DNA from 4 places in the Psychrobacillus sp. FSL K6-1415 genome. Region 2 is predicted to be linked to each of the others. Evidence: riboswitches for the same ligand, from Rfam matches in the RefSeq annotation. Region 2 holds a riboswitch; each other region holds the start of a gene.

Region 1 (3,527 bases), 3.3 Mb from region 2:
TTCATGTTCATTCTCCTCATCCTTTTACTAAGTTTTTATTTTTTACTTCTTCTAACGCTGAAAGTGCTAGTTTCTTAATGGTCATATCATCCATAGGAGGATTATGGAGTCCCGCTCGGACATCTCGATAGTAACGTTGTAGTGGATTAGTTCGCTGTAAGCTTTTGGCGCCAACTAAACGCATTGCTTTATCAACAATAGTGATGGCTGAATTAGTAACTATATGCTTTGCCACACTTACTTCGTTGGAAAGTAGTTCTTTTGTAGCCTCATTGTCATACGAGGTAGCGACTCCGTAAATGACTAATCTTGCTTTAGTAAGTTCTAAATCTATTTCTCCTATAAGCTGTTGAACGTTTGGCAGCTGTGCAATAGATCCGTTCAAGCTATTTGGTGAATGGGTATTGGCAAACTGTACTGCGTAGTCTCTTGCTGCCTGTGCGATTCCGAGATAGGTCGCTGGTATATGTAATAGCCACCCATTAATCTTTCCACCACTAGCGAACTCGGGGAGCTCTACTAGATATGACTCATGAACGATTACGTTATTCAATACTAAGTCATTACTACTCGTTCCTCGCATGGATACAACATCCCAGGTTTCTTCAATGGAAAGGCCAGCTGTATTGCGAGGAATAAGGAAGAAACCAACTTTTTCTTTTTCCTCAATCCATGCAGATGTTAAAAAGTAGGATAGAACAGGGGATGCGGTCGTGAATATTTTACGTCCATTTAGTATCCAAGAATCTCCTTTTCTTATGGCTTTAGTTCCAGGCCTACCCCCACGCGTTGGGCTTCCAGTTTGAGCTTCACTGACAGAACGATTTATGAGTGCGCCATTTAATACTTCTGCTGCAAAAAAATCGAGTTTCTCTTTCTTCCAAAGTTTGTTTTCAAATAGTTCACCAACAACACCTAAGCTCCAACCTACTGATAGGGCTGTGTTGGCATCAAAGCTAGCAAGTGTTTCTTGTAAAAGAACCATATCGTATACAGAAAATCCATTACCACCATACGATTCAGGTAGTGTAAGGCTTGCATATCCGATATTGATCAAATCATCCACGTTTTCTTTTGGAAAAATAGATTGTTCATCAATTTCGGCGGACTTGCTTTTAAATTTTTCTTCTAACTCATATAACTGATTAATCCAATACTGCTGTTTTTCCGTTTTGATGTACAAGTTATTCACAGTTGTCGTCTCCTTTTAATTTTAATTATTCCTATGTGTTAAGTTGGTTTTAAGTGCAAATAAAAAACCCTTTTGAAAATCAAAAGAGTAAGTAGTTTTATGTACACTTATCTCTCAAGTTTCTTGCTGGAAGTAGCACCATACCATAGAAGTGGCGGTTGCTGAAGCATCATCGGACCAGTCCCTCAGCTTCTCTTAATAAGTAGTATGGAGTTGTGGGAATAATCGTACTACTTAATCTACAAGAAGTCAATAGTAATTCTTATCAATTTACTATGGATTAAGTATTTGATTCTATTTTAGGGGTTTTTGAACTGTCATTCAGGGTATTAACAATAGTGTAGATATAAGTAGAGGAGGAGTTTGTTTGGATAAGAAAGTAACTGGAAATAGCAAAGATGAACAATTAGAAAAATTCCGTGTGGACGATCAAGGACAAGCATTGACTACGAATCAAGGACTAAAAATATCTGAGGATGAATTTTCTCTAAAAGCAGGAGAACGAGGGCCTACTTTGATAGAAGATTTCCATTTTCGTGAAAAAATGACGCATTTTGATCATGAGCGCATACCAGAAAGAGTAGTACATGCTAGAGGTTATGCGGCTCATGGGGAATTCGAATTATACGAATCAGCTAGTGAATTTACGAAGGCAAAGTTTTTACAAACACCTGGTACAAAGACTCCAGTGTTTGTACGGTTTTCTACTGTGGCAGGTTCACGTGGATCTGGTGAATTAGCTCGCGATGCTAGAGGATTCGCTACTAAGTTTTATACGGAAGAAGGAAATTATGATTTAGTAGCAAATAACATTCCTGTCTTTTTCATTCAAGATGCTATTAAATTTCCAGACCTGGTGCATGCTATAAAGCCAGAGCCACACAATGAAATTCCGCAGGCTGCGACTGCTCATGATACGTTTTGGGATTTTGTTGCTAACAATGAGGAGACGGCACATATGATCATGTGGACAATGTCAGATAGGGCTATACCACGTAGCTTTCGTATGATGGAAGGGTTCGGTGTAAATACATTTCGTTTCATTAACGAGGCAGGTAAATCCCATTTTGTAAAATTTCATTGGAAACCACTACTTGGTACCCATTCAGTTGTATGGGATGAGGCACAAAAGATAAATGGGAAAGATCCGGATTTCCATCGTCGTGACCTATATGATGCGATAGATAATGGGGATTATCCTGAGTATGAATTTGGAGTCCAACTTATCGCAGAGGAAGACGAATTTAAATTTGATTTTGATATTTTGGATCCTACTAAACTATGGCCAGAGGAAGAGATACCAGTAAAAATTTTAGGGAAGATGACATTAAATCGTAACGTAGATAATGTATTTGCTGAAACTGAGCAAGTTGCGTTCCATCCAGGAAGTGTTGTACCAGGAATAGATTTCTCAAATGATCCACTACTTCAAGGACGATTATTCTCTTATACAGATACACAATTAATCCGTCTTGGTGGTCCTAATTTTCATGAGCTACCGATAAACAGACCTGTTTGCCCATTCCACAATAACCAGCGTGATGGATATGGAAGACAATCGATTAATGTGGGAAGAGTGAACTATCATAAAAACTCTCTTGCTGGGAATACTCCGATACCTGTTAGTGAAGCTGAAGGTGGGTATTCGCATTACCAGGAGAAGATAGATGCTCGAAAAGTTCGTGCACGAAGTGAGAGCTTTAAAGACCATTTTTCGCAAGCTAAGTTATTTTGGAATAGCATGAGTAATCCAGAAAAAGAACATATTATTAGTGCATTTAGCTTCGAACTTGGTAAGTGTAAAGAATTGACAGTTCGTCAACAAGTTCTAGAGATGTTCGCGAAAGTTGATTTGGATTTATCGAATAAGGTAGCGGAAAATTTAGGACTTGTAGTGCAAGGTGTGAGTACTACAACTACTACAAAATCTTCCCCGGCACTTAGTCAGTTAAATACTTTTATGAAGCCACATACTAGAAAAATAGCTGTTTTAGTTGGAGAAGGGTTTGAAGAGGATTTACCCTCAATTCTAGCAGATTTAAAAGCAGGCGGAACAATGCCGGAAATAGTGAGTGATCATCATGGATCAGTTGTTGGAGCAGATGGGACGTTGCTGCCAGTAGACCATACTTTCCTAACAGCTGATTCGGTATTATTTGATGCGGTATATGTAGCAAGTTTACATGGTAAAACAGCTATGTTTGAAAAAGAGGCTACGTATTTCATCAAGGAAGCTTATGCACATTTTAAACCGATTGGCGCTACATTTAGTGGTGAGCAACTAGTGGACAATCTTCACTTTACTGGTCAAGCTGGTGTACTCTCCAAAGAATCT
Region 2 (3,527 bases):
GCAATAATATCGCTATGCCCAGATAAAAATTTTGTTGCACTATGTAAGACGATATCAATTCCTAAATCTAATGGACGCTGATATAACGGTGTCATAAATGTATTGTCTAAGAAGGTTAAACAAGCATTGGATTTTGCAAGCTCCACGACAGCGGTAATATCAGTAATACCTAAGCATGGATTCGAAGGGGTCTCGATGTAAATCAGTTTTGTATTTGATTGCATTGCACTTGCAATTGCTTCCACATTCGTAAAATCTGCAAAACTGTGCTCAATACCAAAACGAGGCAATACTTCTGTAACAAAACGAAAGGTTCCACCGTATACGTCTTCTGTAATAACGATATGATCGCCTGAAGACAAAAGCATAAATGCAGAAGAAATTGCCGCAATTCCTGATGCAAATGCCAATCCTCTAGTCCCCCCCTCTAATTCAGCAATCGTTTTTTCGAGTGCGTCTCTTGTAGGATTTCCCGATCGACTATAGTCATAAGGTCCAAAATCATCAAAGCTTTCTTGATGGAAAGTGGAGGATAAATAGATAGGAACATTTACAGATCCAGTTTTTATCTCCGAATCTCCGCGTGTAGAGGCAACAATTATACTAGTCTCCAACGACTCTTTGTAATCACTCATTAATTATGACCTCGCTTTCTAATGTATTTAATACTTGTTTTAAATCTGCGATTAAATCTTCTACTTCTTCAATCCCAACCGAAAAACGAAGGAGACTATTATCAACTCCTCGTGCATTCCGTTCCTCTTCAGGTATATCGGCATGTGTTTGTGTAGCAGGATACGTGATAAAGCTCTCTACACCACCAAGACTTTCAGCAAATACAATCAGTCTCAAATTCTTTAGGAAAGGAGCCACCCATTCGCTTTTTTGTAAACGGAAGGATAACATTCCGCCAACTCCTGGATATAACACATCCTTAACAGCAGATTCCTGCTTTAAAAATTCAGTAATTCTTTTTGCATTTAAATCATGCTGCTTCATACGTAGATGAAGTGTTTTTAATCCTCTTATTAACAACCAAGAATCGAAAGGAGAAAGGACAGCGCCTGCAGCATTATGGTTGACTTGCAGTTGTTCACTTAGATCAGTACCTTTTGTTACCACCAATCCTGCAAGTACATCGTTATGTCCCCCAATATATTTTGTGCCACTATGGATGACAATATGGGCACCCAATTCAATAGGTCGCTGTAAATAAGGGGTTAAGAATGTATTGTCTACGATTAACAATAGATTATGCTCTTCTGCTATATCCGCAAATAGCTGTATGTCGATTTCCTGCATTAAAGGGTTAGTGGGTGTTTCGATAAATAAGGCTTTTGTATTTTCTGTTATTAATGCTTTTACTTCTTCAGCTGATTCAAATTTTGTATAAGTAGTACGGATATTATATGAATCTGCGTACTGGTTGAATAATCGGTATGTACCACCATACAAATCATCAGGAGCAATTAACTCATCTCCTGACCGAAAAAGGGATAAAACCAATTGTATTGCAGCCATACCAGAACTACAGGCAAAGCCAGCATCTCCACCTTCTAATTTTGCAATTCCTTCCTCTAAAATAGCTCGTGTCGGGTTCTTAGTTCGTGTGTAGTCGTATCCTGTAGACTGCCCAATCCCATTGTGTTTGTAAGCTGTGGAGAGATAAATAGGGGGATTTACCGCCCCGGTTTTTTCATCACTATGATTTCCCAATTGAACTAACTGTGTATCAATACTGTTTTTTGTCATAAGTATTCATCCTTTACAATTAAAATAAAAAAGAGGATTCTCTAATAAGAAGAGAACCCTCAAGTAAATATCGAAGTTTGTCTTCTTATCTTCAAGACGTCATACGTCTATTGGAATTAGCACCATACCTAAGCGTGGCTGGTTGCTGAGACATCTAAGGGCCAATCCCTCCGTCTCTCTGGATAAGAAAAAAATATGAAATTATCAAAATTTTAAATTTAAATAATCTTAACACTTAGTGGCTATTAATACAATACGTTTTTTTGTTTCAAGTTATGACATAAATGTCAGTATTAAAACAATTACTCCGAGTATTAAAGATATCCATCCCACAACTAACTTGTGAGAATAAGCTAAAGCTACGAGCCCTAATAGAACTGCACCTGCACCTAGCCAAAGGGGAGCATAAAAGAAACCAAGTACCCCTAAGACTATACCTAACAAACCAACCCATAATCCTGTAGAAGAATCCAACATCCACACCTCCCATCCTATAATGTAGGAACTCCAAGAAGAAAAGTCCCTTTACATATTATATGAAGGGTATAGAGGAGGGGCATAAACAATCTGCAGATTCATTGCAGAGATAGGCCATTATGCTGGTCTTTTATTAAATAAACAAAATATTAGAATGTAGCTTAAAATTTGTTATAATTACAAACAGACCCGTTGGTATGTTAGGAGGAAAAATAGCTATGGATACTAAATCACTCTTGATTGAAACTGCTACAATTCTTTTTCAGGAAAAAGGTTACAAAACTGTAGGACTCAATGAAATTTTAAAAGCTAGTAATGTTTCAAAGGGTGCTCTTTACCATCACTTTCCAGATGGCAAAGAAGAACTCTTGATAACTTGTTTACACGCTCTAAAAGAAGACATAACCACAGATATTGAAGCTATTTTTAGTAAGCATCTTACAACTAAGGACGCCATAATTTCAACGATTGATACTTTAATAAATAGCTTTGAAAAAAGAGGTACTATTACTGGCTATACATTTAGCAGTATTGTTAGTGAAATGGCAACAATGAGTGAACCAGTTCGCAAAGCGTGCAGTGAGTTATATGAAAATATTGAACGCATCTACTGTGCTAAGCTATTATCCGATGGCTTTTCGGATGAAACAGCTGCCTCTGTATCGTTATTGTTGACTGCTTCGATTGAAGGGGCCATGATGCTTTGTTTAACGAAACAATCTACGAATCCTTTAAAAACAATTGCAGAACTATTACCGAACTTGTTGGAGAAGCTATAAAAATGGAATTTAAAGCGAAGGTCTTTACTAAACTTTGAGAGGAAGAAAAAAATGCATCAAGAAAACAGACTACCAAGAAATGCAAAGGAAGGCCTATTATTCGGCACAATTATCTCAACACTTACGGTTATATTCATGACCTCCTTAAATATCATTCTCTCTTTTGGAGAATTTAACGGAGAAGTTGCTTTAACCATCTTAAAAGCGCTACCGATTATTTGGGTTATTGTTATGATCATTGAACCAACTATTTTTGGACGTATTGCAGAAGCTTTAGTTAAAAAATTCACTAAGCCTACGGATAGCTTCAACTCCAAAATTTTATTCCGAATTCTTTTTACCGTATTAGGGATGTCTGCAGCTATGACACTTATTGGTGATATTGTAGGAAATGGCTTTAGAATGGAAATCTTCAGCAACTGGTTAACGAATTGGCCGCGTAACTTCGCAATCGTGCTTATTGCAGAAAGCTTAGTAATTCAACCTATTGCCCGTTTTGCAATGATAAAATTACATGAA
Region 3 (3,527 bases), 2.3 Mb from region 2:
CATTTTCACGAGTTAGGTCGATACATTTTGCATAACAACCACCCTCAATATTAAATACGCCATTATCAGACCAGCCGTGCTCGTCATCACCGATTAATTTACGGCCAGCATCTGCAGAAAGGGTAGTTTTACCTGTACCTGATAAACCAAAGAATAATGCAACGTCTCCGTCATCTCCAACATTTGCAGAGCAGTGCATTGGTAAGATGTCTTGTTCTGGGAGCAAATAGTTCATAATAGAGAATATTGATTTTTTCATCTCACCAGCATATTCAGTACCACCGATTAACACAGTGCGTTTTTCCATGGATACAATGATAAACGTTTCTGTACGGGTACCATCTACAGCAGGATCCGCTTTGAAATTAGGAGCAGAAAGAATAGTGAAGTCTGTTGTATGTGTAGCAAGATCTTCCTGTGTTGGACGGATAAATAACTGATGAGCGAAAAGATTATGCCAAGCGTATTCGTTAATTACTTGAATACCTAGACGTGATTCTTTATCTGCCCCTGCATATCCTTTAAACTCGAAGATTTCGTCTTGTTTGTTTAAGAAGTTAATCATTTTTTTATATAGAGCATCAAAAACGTCAGAAGAAATTGGTTGGTTTACTGAGCCCCAATCGATTTTGTCTTTTGAAATAGCTTCATCTACTATATACTTATCTTGTGGGGAGCGGCCAGTATATTTCCCTGTTTCGGCTTTTACTGCACCAGTAGAAGTTAAAACAGCTTCTCCTCTTGTTGTAGCTTTTTCCACAAGTTGTGGCACTGACAATTGGCTGCTAACGTTATTTCCTGCTAACAATTCTTTCAGTTCACTCACAGTATCGATTGAATTCATCTTGAATATACCATCCTTTTTTTATATTTCCTCTAAAAAAGAGGAAGTTTTTCTAGATATGTGAAATAGTATAACACATTAAAGTAATTAGTCTATACTAATGAAGCTAATATTTTTCTTTTGTGAATAAAATGCAAACAAAAAAATAGTTGACTTCTGCTACTTATTTACGTATGATGATGAATTGAACGGATACTCTTATCCCGAGCTGGTGGAGGGGTCAGGCCCTATGAAACCCGGCAACCTGTAATTGTTTTATTATTACAAAGGTGCCAAACCTGAGACAAGGTGAAATTCCTTGATTTGATAAGAGTGAAAGGTGCTTATGATATTAATACCTTTCCTCATGTGTATTTACGTGAGTGAGAGGTTTTTTTATTTAACATCGCCCTTTATCCTTGTGTGCCAAGTCCGAAACGGCTTCAAGTTAACTTCAATTCACAGCAATTACATTTACTCTTATGTGATGAAAATGCATGAAACATTTTGAATGGCTTGACATGGGAATGAGTACCGTATCAATTCTTGAGAGAAATCTCGCGGGATATAGGAGGAATAATCTATGACGCAACGTCGATTATTTACATCAGAATCAGTAACAGAGGGCCATCCAGATAAAATCTGTGATCAAATCTCTGATGCAATTCTAGATGCAATTTTAGCAGAAGACCCAAATGCTCGTGTAGCTTGCGAAACGAGTGTGACGACAGGACTAGTATTAGTTGCTGGAGAAATTACTACATCTACATACGTAGATATCCCTAAAGTAGTTCGTTCTACTATTAAAGAAATTGGCTATACACGTGCTAAGTATGGCTTTGATGCAGAAACTTCTGCTGTGCTTACTTCAATTGACGAACAATCAGCTGATATCGCGCAAGGTGTGGACCAAGCTTTAGAAGCAAGAGAAGGCTCTATGAGTGATTCTGACATTGATGCAATTGGAGCAGGAGACCAAGGTTTAATGTTCGGCTATGCTTGTAATGAAACACCAGAGCTTATGCCGCTACCTATTAGTTTAGCGCATAAACTATCTCACCGATTAGCACAAGTTCGTAAAGACGAAACTTTAGACTATCTTCGTCCAGACGGAAAAACTCAAGTAACAGTAGAATATGACGAAAACAATAATCCTGTTCATATCGATACAATTGTTATTTCAACACAACATCATCCAGAAATAACTTTAGAACAAATTCAAAAAGATATTAAAGAAGTAGTAATTAATCCAATTGTTCCTACAAATTTAATAGATGAAAATACAAAATACTTTATCAATCCGACTGGACGCTTTGTAATTGGTGGACCACAGGGTGATGCTGGCTTAACAGGACGTAAAATTATTGTAGATACTTACGGTGGTTATGCTCGTCATGGTGGGGGAGCATTCTCTGGTAAAGATCCAACAAAAGTTGACCGTTCTGCTGCTTACGCTGCACGTTATGTTGCTAAAAACATTGTTGCTGCTGACCTTGCAGATCGTTGTGAAGTACAACTTGCTTATGCAATTGGTGTAGCTAAACCAGTTTCAATTGCTGTAGAAACTTTTGGTACTGGAAAGGTAGAGGAAGTTGAATTAGTTTCATATATTCGTGAACTATTTGATCTTCGTCCAGCAGGAATTATTAAAATGCTAGATCTTCGCCGACCAATATACAAACAAACAGCTGCATATGGTCACTTTGGTCGTACAGACATTGATGTTCCATGGGAGAAAACAGATAAAGCTGCAGCGTTAAAAGAAAAGGCTGGATTATAAGTAGTATGAACAAAAAAGGCTTTCCTATAATGGAAAGCCTTTTTTCATACAAATAATAACTTTCCAATAATACAGCTGATTTTCGTTTCAGGAGGAATTGAACAGCATATATAGTTTTCTTTTACCAGAAAGATCATTAACAAATTTTATTTTTGAAGGGATTTATAGTATTGACCTTTTTCTACATATTCCCGGATAATTCTTTGTACATCAGCTTTATCGTCTTCATTTAGCTCACGCACCACTTTTGCTGGGCTGCCTAATGCTAATGAATTTGGAGGTATTTTTTTGCCAGGTGGTACGAGACTTCCAGCTCCGATAAATGCACCATCTCCAATTTCAGCACCATCTAAAATAATCGATCCCATTCCTATTAAAGCTCCTTTACGTATAGTACAACTATGTAAAGTCACCTGGTGTCCGATAGTTACTTCATCTTCAATAATAAGTGGCTTATTTGGACTCTGATGTAAACAGCTTAAATCTTGTATACTTACTTTACTTCCAATAATAGTAGGAGCAACATCCCCTCTAATTACCGTATTAAACCAAATTGTAGTCTCTGGACCGATTGTCACATCACCTGTTATTGTGACATAATCAGCTATAAAAGCAGAGTCGTCAATAGTCGGTGTTTTACCTTTATATGGATAAATCATTTCGCATACACTCCTTTTGAAATTAGATTATAATTAATCGTATCAGACATAAAGATTGAATGAAACCTAATACCATGAAATTGCAAGGAAAGAAAAGAGGTTTGTTTATATGTGGAAATGGGAAACAGAAGGAAAGCCTAAAGCAGTAATAGTTATTGTTCATAGTGCTTATGAGCATCACAGAAGATATGCTTGGTTAATTGAAAAGTTAAGAAGTTCTAACTATCATATTGTAATGGGTGACCTGCCAGGTCATGGAGAATTA
Region 4 (3,527 bases), 1.4 Mb from region 2:
GCCAAGTGGTTGGTGTATTAGCCATTGATATTCTATTATCCAAATTAACAGAAACGTTAGCAAACAATGAGTTAGGTTATGAAGGTTATCCAATTATTGTGGATGCAGATGGTAATGCTATAGTTCATCCCACTTTATTTGGTGAAAACATATCTGAGAATTCATCAGTTAAAAAAATGCTATCTAGTTCCTTGGAAAGTGGAAATGTGACTGACGGAACGGAGAGTACTAATACAATTACTGTATTTACAACTATACCAGAATTGGATTGGAAAATAGGAGCTGTTTATGAGGAAAATAAGATAAACCAAACAGCAGACAGTATACGTACAATGATAATAATAATTGTTTTAGCCATTGAGGCAATCATATTTATCGTATTATATTTCATGATTAGCGCTATTTTAAAACCAATCGGCCAACTAAAAAAATTAATGGATTCTATTGCTGATGGAGATTTAACTGTACAAGCGAATATAAGGTCTAAGGACGAAATTGGTCAACTTGCTACAAACTTCAACAAAATGTCTAGCAGTATGAATGGAATTATTCAGGTTGTAAAAGAGTCCGCAAATAATGTGCAGTCAAATTCTGAAAATTTAAGTGCTGTAGCTGAAGAAACAAATGCTTCTGCGGAACAAGTGTCATTAGCTGTTAGTGAAATTGCAGAAGGTGCATCTAAATCAGCAGAAGATGCTGGTGAAGTAACAGAGAGTTCCGTGCACTTAAGCGAGCAAATCAATCTCATTAACGAAAAATCAATAACGATGACTGATATAGCTACTAAAGCAAATTTAATGAATACAAATGGTCAAAACCAAATGAGTGAATTGAAAACTTCTTTCCAAAACTGGGAGTCTAATCTTACCTCCATGTCTACATTGTTTACAACTTTAGAAGTTAGAGTAAAAGCGATTGGCAGTGTTATGGAAACCATTATGGAAATCTCATCACAAACAAATCTCCTCGCACTGAATGCAAGTATTGAAGCGGCCCGTGCAGGTGAGCATGGAAAGGGCTTTGCGGTCGTTGCGGATGAGGTGCGAAAGCTTGCAGAACAATCTGCTAAAGCCACAGAGGAAGTAAAACAAACTATTACGGAGCTACAAAGTGAATCCCATATTGTAGGGGAGCAAATGACAGACACCATCAAAACATTCCGTGAACAAGGTTCTGTTGTAACTGATACTGAGTTAACATTTAGTGAAATATCAATATTGATGAATAGTTTACAAACATCTATTGATGCAGTTTCAGCAGAAATTGAACAGGTTTCCAACTATAAAGATCAGGTAGTAGATACTATTCAAGTGATGGCTGCAACTTCAGAACAAACCGCAGCAGCCTGTGAAGAAGTGAGTGCGTCTTCTGATGAGCAGTTACGAGCGATTCAGTCGGTTGCTGCAGCATCTGAGACCTTAACAGAGCTTAGTGATAAACTTGCGGAAGCAGTGAATCGTTTCAAAGTTTAAAAGAAGTTGAATTATTGGAAAACACATGTTAATATTCTTTAATAAAGAACAATATAATTTAATAACTCTTATCAAGAGAAGCAGAGGGACATGGCCCGTTGAAGCTTCAGCAACCTCTGATTTATCAGAAAGGTGCTAACTCCTACAAGATATAATTTCTTGAAAGATAAGAATCGAGAGCAAAACGTTCACCCTCTTTTCTTATATAAAGGAAAAGAGGGTTTTTAAATTTAAGGGGGAGTACTATTTTGCCGATAAATATACCTAAACAATTACCAGCAGCTGAACTTCTTAAAAAAGAGAAAATATTTATCATGGATACCGATCGAGCAATAACTCAAGATATACGTCCATTAAACATAATTATTTTGAATCTTATGCCTGAAAAGGAGAAAACCGAACTTCAATTGTTACGATTATTAGGGAATACATCCCTCCAAGTAAATGTGACTTTTTTACATATGGCAACACATGATTCCAAAAATGTTAGTAAAACTCATTTAGATACTTTCTATACGACTTTTGAGGATATCAAACACAGAAAATTTGATGGAATGATTATTACAGGTGCTCCAATTGAGCATTTACCATTCGAAGATGTTAATTATTGGCCTGAAATGACTGAAATAATGGAATGGTCCAAAACGCATGTGACCTCTGTTCTTCATATTTGTTGGGGAGCGCAGGCAGCGCTTTATCATCATTATAGTATTGGTAAATTCGACCTACCCAAAAAATGTTTTGGTGTATTTAGTCATCGGTTATCCGATCCAACCATTCAATTAGTACGAGGATTTAATGATGAATTTTATGCACCTGTATCTCGTTACACTGCTGTGTTATACGACGAGATTAAACAAGACCCTCGACTGATATTGCTTTCCAATTCGGAAGATGCAGGTGTTTTCCTAGTAATATCTAAAGATAAAAAGCATATTATGATTACTGGTCACTTAGAGTATGATGCAACAACACTTGCAGATGAATACCAAAGAGATATATCAAAAGGTGTGGAGATTGATGTTCCAGAAAATTATTTTCCAAACAATGATCCATCACAAAAGCCAATGAACTCATGGCGGTCACATACACATTTGCTATTTTCCAATTGGTTGAATTATTATGTTTACCAAGAAACACCTTATGAATGGGAATAACTTTACAAAGTTGGTGTAGCTATGAATATTAGGTGGAAAAGAGAAGAAATAATTTTTGAAACATTGTATGAAGCCGATGTTTGGGCCGATTCTTTAGCAAATGAAATTTACGGAAGAATTTACGATGGATATATAACCTCAGACTACAAAATTGCTTATTCTCTTGCTTTTAGATTAGCTTCGATAGACACATTTAGAGTCAATACTCAGCAGGATGGATTAAATATATATAAAGTATGGGTGACTACCTAATCTGAAAAATAAGATTCAGGATTGAAGATGAGAGGGTAAGGTTCTCAGTCAACTCATAATTTAGAGAAAGACTGGGTACTTTTACTTTTAGTGGAAAATTAAAACAACCTGAGTTCATCTAAATATGGACTCAGGTTGAAAATTGTTATTAAATTTTAGGGTTTCACACTCCATTTACTTGTTGAAATGGTATATATTCCAAATATCAGGTGTTTCAGAGCCGATATACCAAGCAGCTGCTCCACCTAAGTTAAATTGGTTAGCAAGGTCAATACGAAGTTTGATAGATTGTTTATCCTCTACCCATATTTGGTGCTTATCCCCGTTTGCAGTAAATTCCACATAATTTTGCTGGGTATTTTGATCCCAAACTTTTATAAGATTTTTTGAAGAGATAATTTGTTCAACCTCACCCATTGTACGGTCGATACTTTTCACTTTTTTTGTCGTTAAATTAGTAATCCATTCTCTTGTGTAGAAAGGTACCGCCAAGATAATCTTGTGAGATGGTACGTCTTCCAGTAACAGTTCAATACCTTCTTGAACCCATGGCATAGAAGCTACAGACCCCGCTATTGGACTACCTCCCCAATGCTCATCATACCCCATCATAATGATATAGTCAGCAACCTGACCTAACGCATAA

Evidence for each region. Region 2 has a riboswitch for S-adenosylmethionine ahead of MKY60_RS02900 (methionine biosynthesis PLP-dependent protein). Riboswitches for the same ligand answer to the same signal wherever they lie in the genome.
Region 1: linked by a shared signal. The riboswitch ahead of MKY60_RS19055 (acyl-CoA dehydrogenase family protein) and the one ahead of MKY60_RS02900 (methionine biosynthesis PLP-dependent protein) in region 2 are both predicted to bind S-adenosylmethionine.
Region 3: linked by a shared signal. The riboswitch ahead of metK (methionine adenosyltransferase) and the one ahead of MKY60_RS02900 (methionine biosynthesis PLP-dependent protein) in region 2 are both predicted to bind S-adenosylmethionine.
Region 4: linked by a shared signal. The riboswitch ahead of metA (homoserine O-acetyltransferase MetA) and the one ahead of MKY60_RS02900 (methionine biosynthesis PLP-dependent protein) in region 2 are both predicted to bind S-adenosylmethionine.

Annotation. Positions count from the first base shown of each region.
Region 1 is NZ_JBBOOQ010000001.1:3,882,688-3,886,214, reverse strand. It holds gene MKY60_RS19060 (transporter substrate-binding domain-containing protein) at 1-5, opposite strand, end outside; gene MKY60_RS19055 (acyl-CoA dehydrogenase family protein) at 17-1,192, opposite strand; SAM riboswitch class I at 1,297-1,397, opposite strand; gene MKY60_RS19050 (catalase) at 1,560-3,527, shown strand, end outside.
Region 2 is NZ_JBBOOQ010000001.1:594,599-598,125, forward strand. It holds gene metC (cystathionine beta-lyase) at 1-635, opposite strand, end outside; gene MKY60_RS02900 (methionine biosynthesis PLP-dependent protein) at 628-1,752, opposite strand; SAM riboswitch class I at 1,835-1,941, opposite strand; gene MKY60_RS02905 (hypothetical protein) at 2,026-2,229, opposite strand; gene MKY60_RS02910 (TetR/AcrR family transcriptional regulator) at 2,448-3,008, shown strand; gene MKY60_RS02915 (DUF2798 domain-containing protein) at 3,060-3,527, shown strand, end outside.
Region 3 is NZ_JBBOOQ010000001.1:2,871,801-2,875,327, reverse strand. It holds gene pckA (phosphoenolpyruvate carboxykinase (ATP)) at 1-844, opposite strand, end outside; SAM riboswitch class I at 1,040-1,157, shown strand; gene metK (methionine adenosyltransferase) at 1,407-2,603, shown strand; gene MKY60_RS13600 (gamma carbonic anhydrase) at 2,750-3,262, opposite strand; gene MKY60_RS13595 (alpha/beta hydrolase) at 3,372-3,527, shown strand, end outside.
Region 4 is NZ_JBBOOQ010000001.1:1,996,211-1,999,737, forward strand. It holds gene MKY60_RS09330 (methyl-accepting chemotaxis protein) at 1-1,472, shown strand, start outside; SAM riboswitch class I at 1,538-1,645, shown strand; gene metA (homoserine O-acetyltransferase MetA) at 1,721-2,629, shown strand; gene MKY60_RS09340 (hypothetical protein) at 2,651-2,881, shown strand; gene MKY60_RS09345 (LysM peptidoglycan-binding domain-containing protein) at 3,056-3,527, opposite strand, start outside.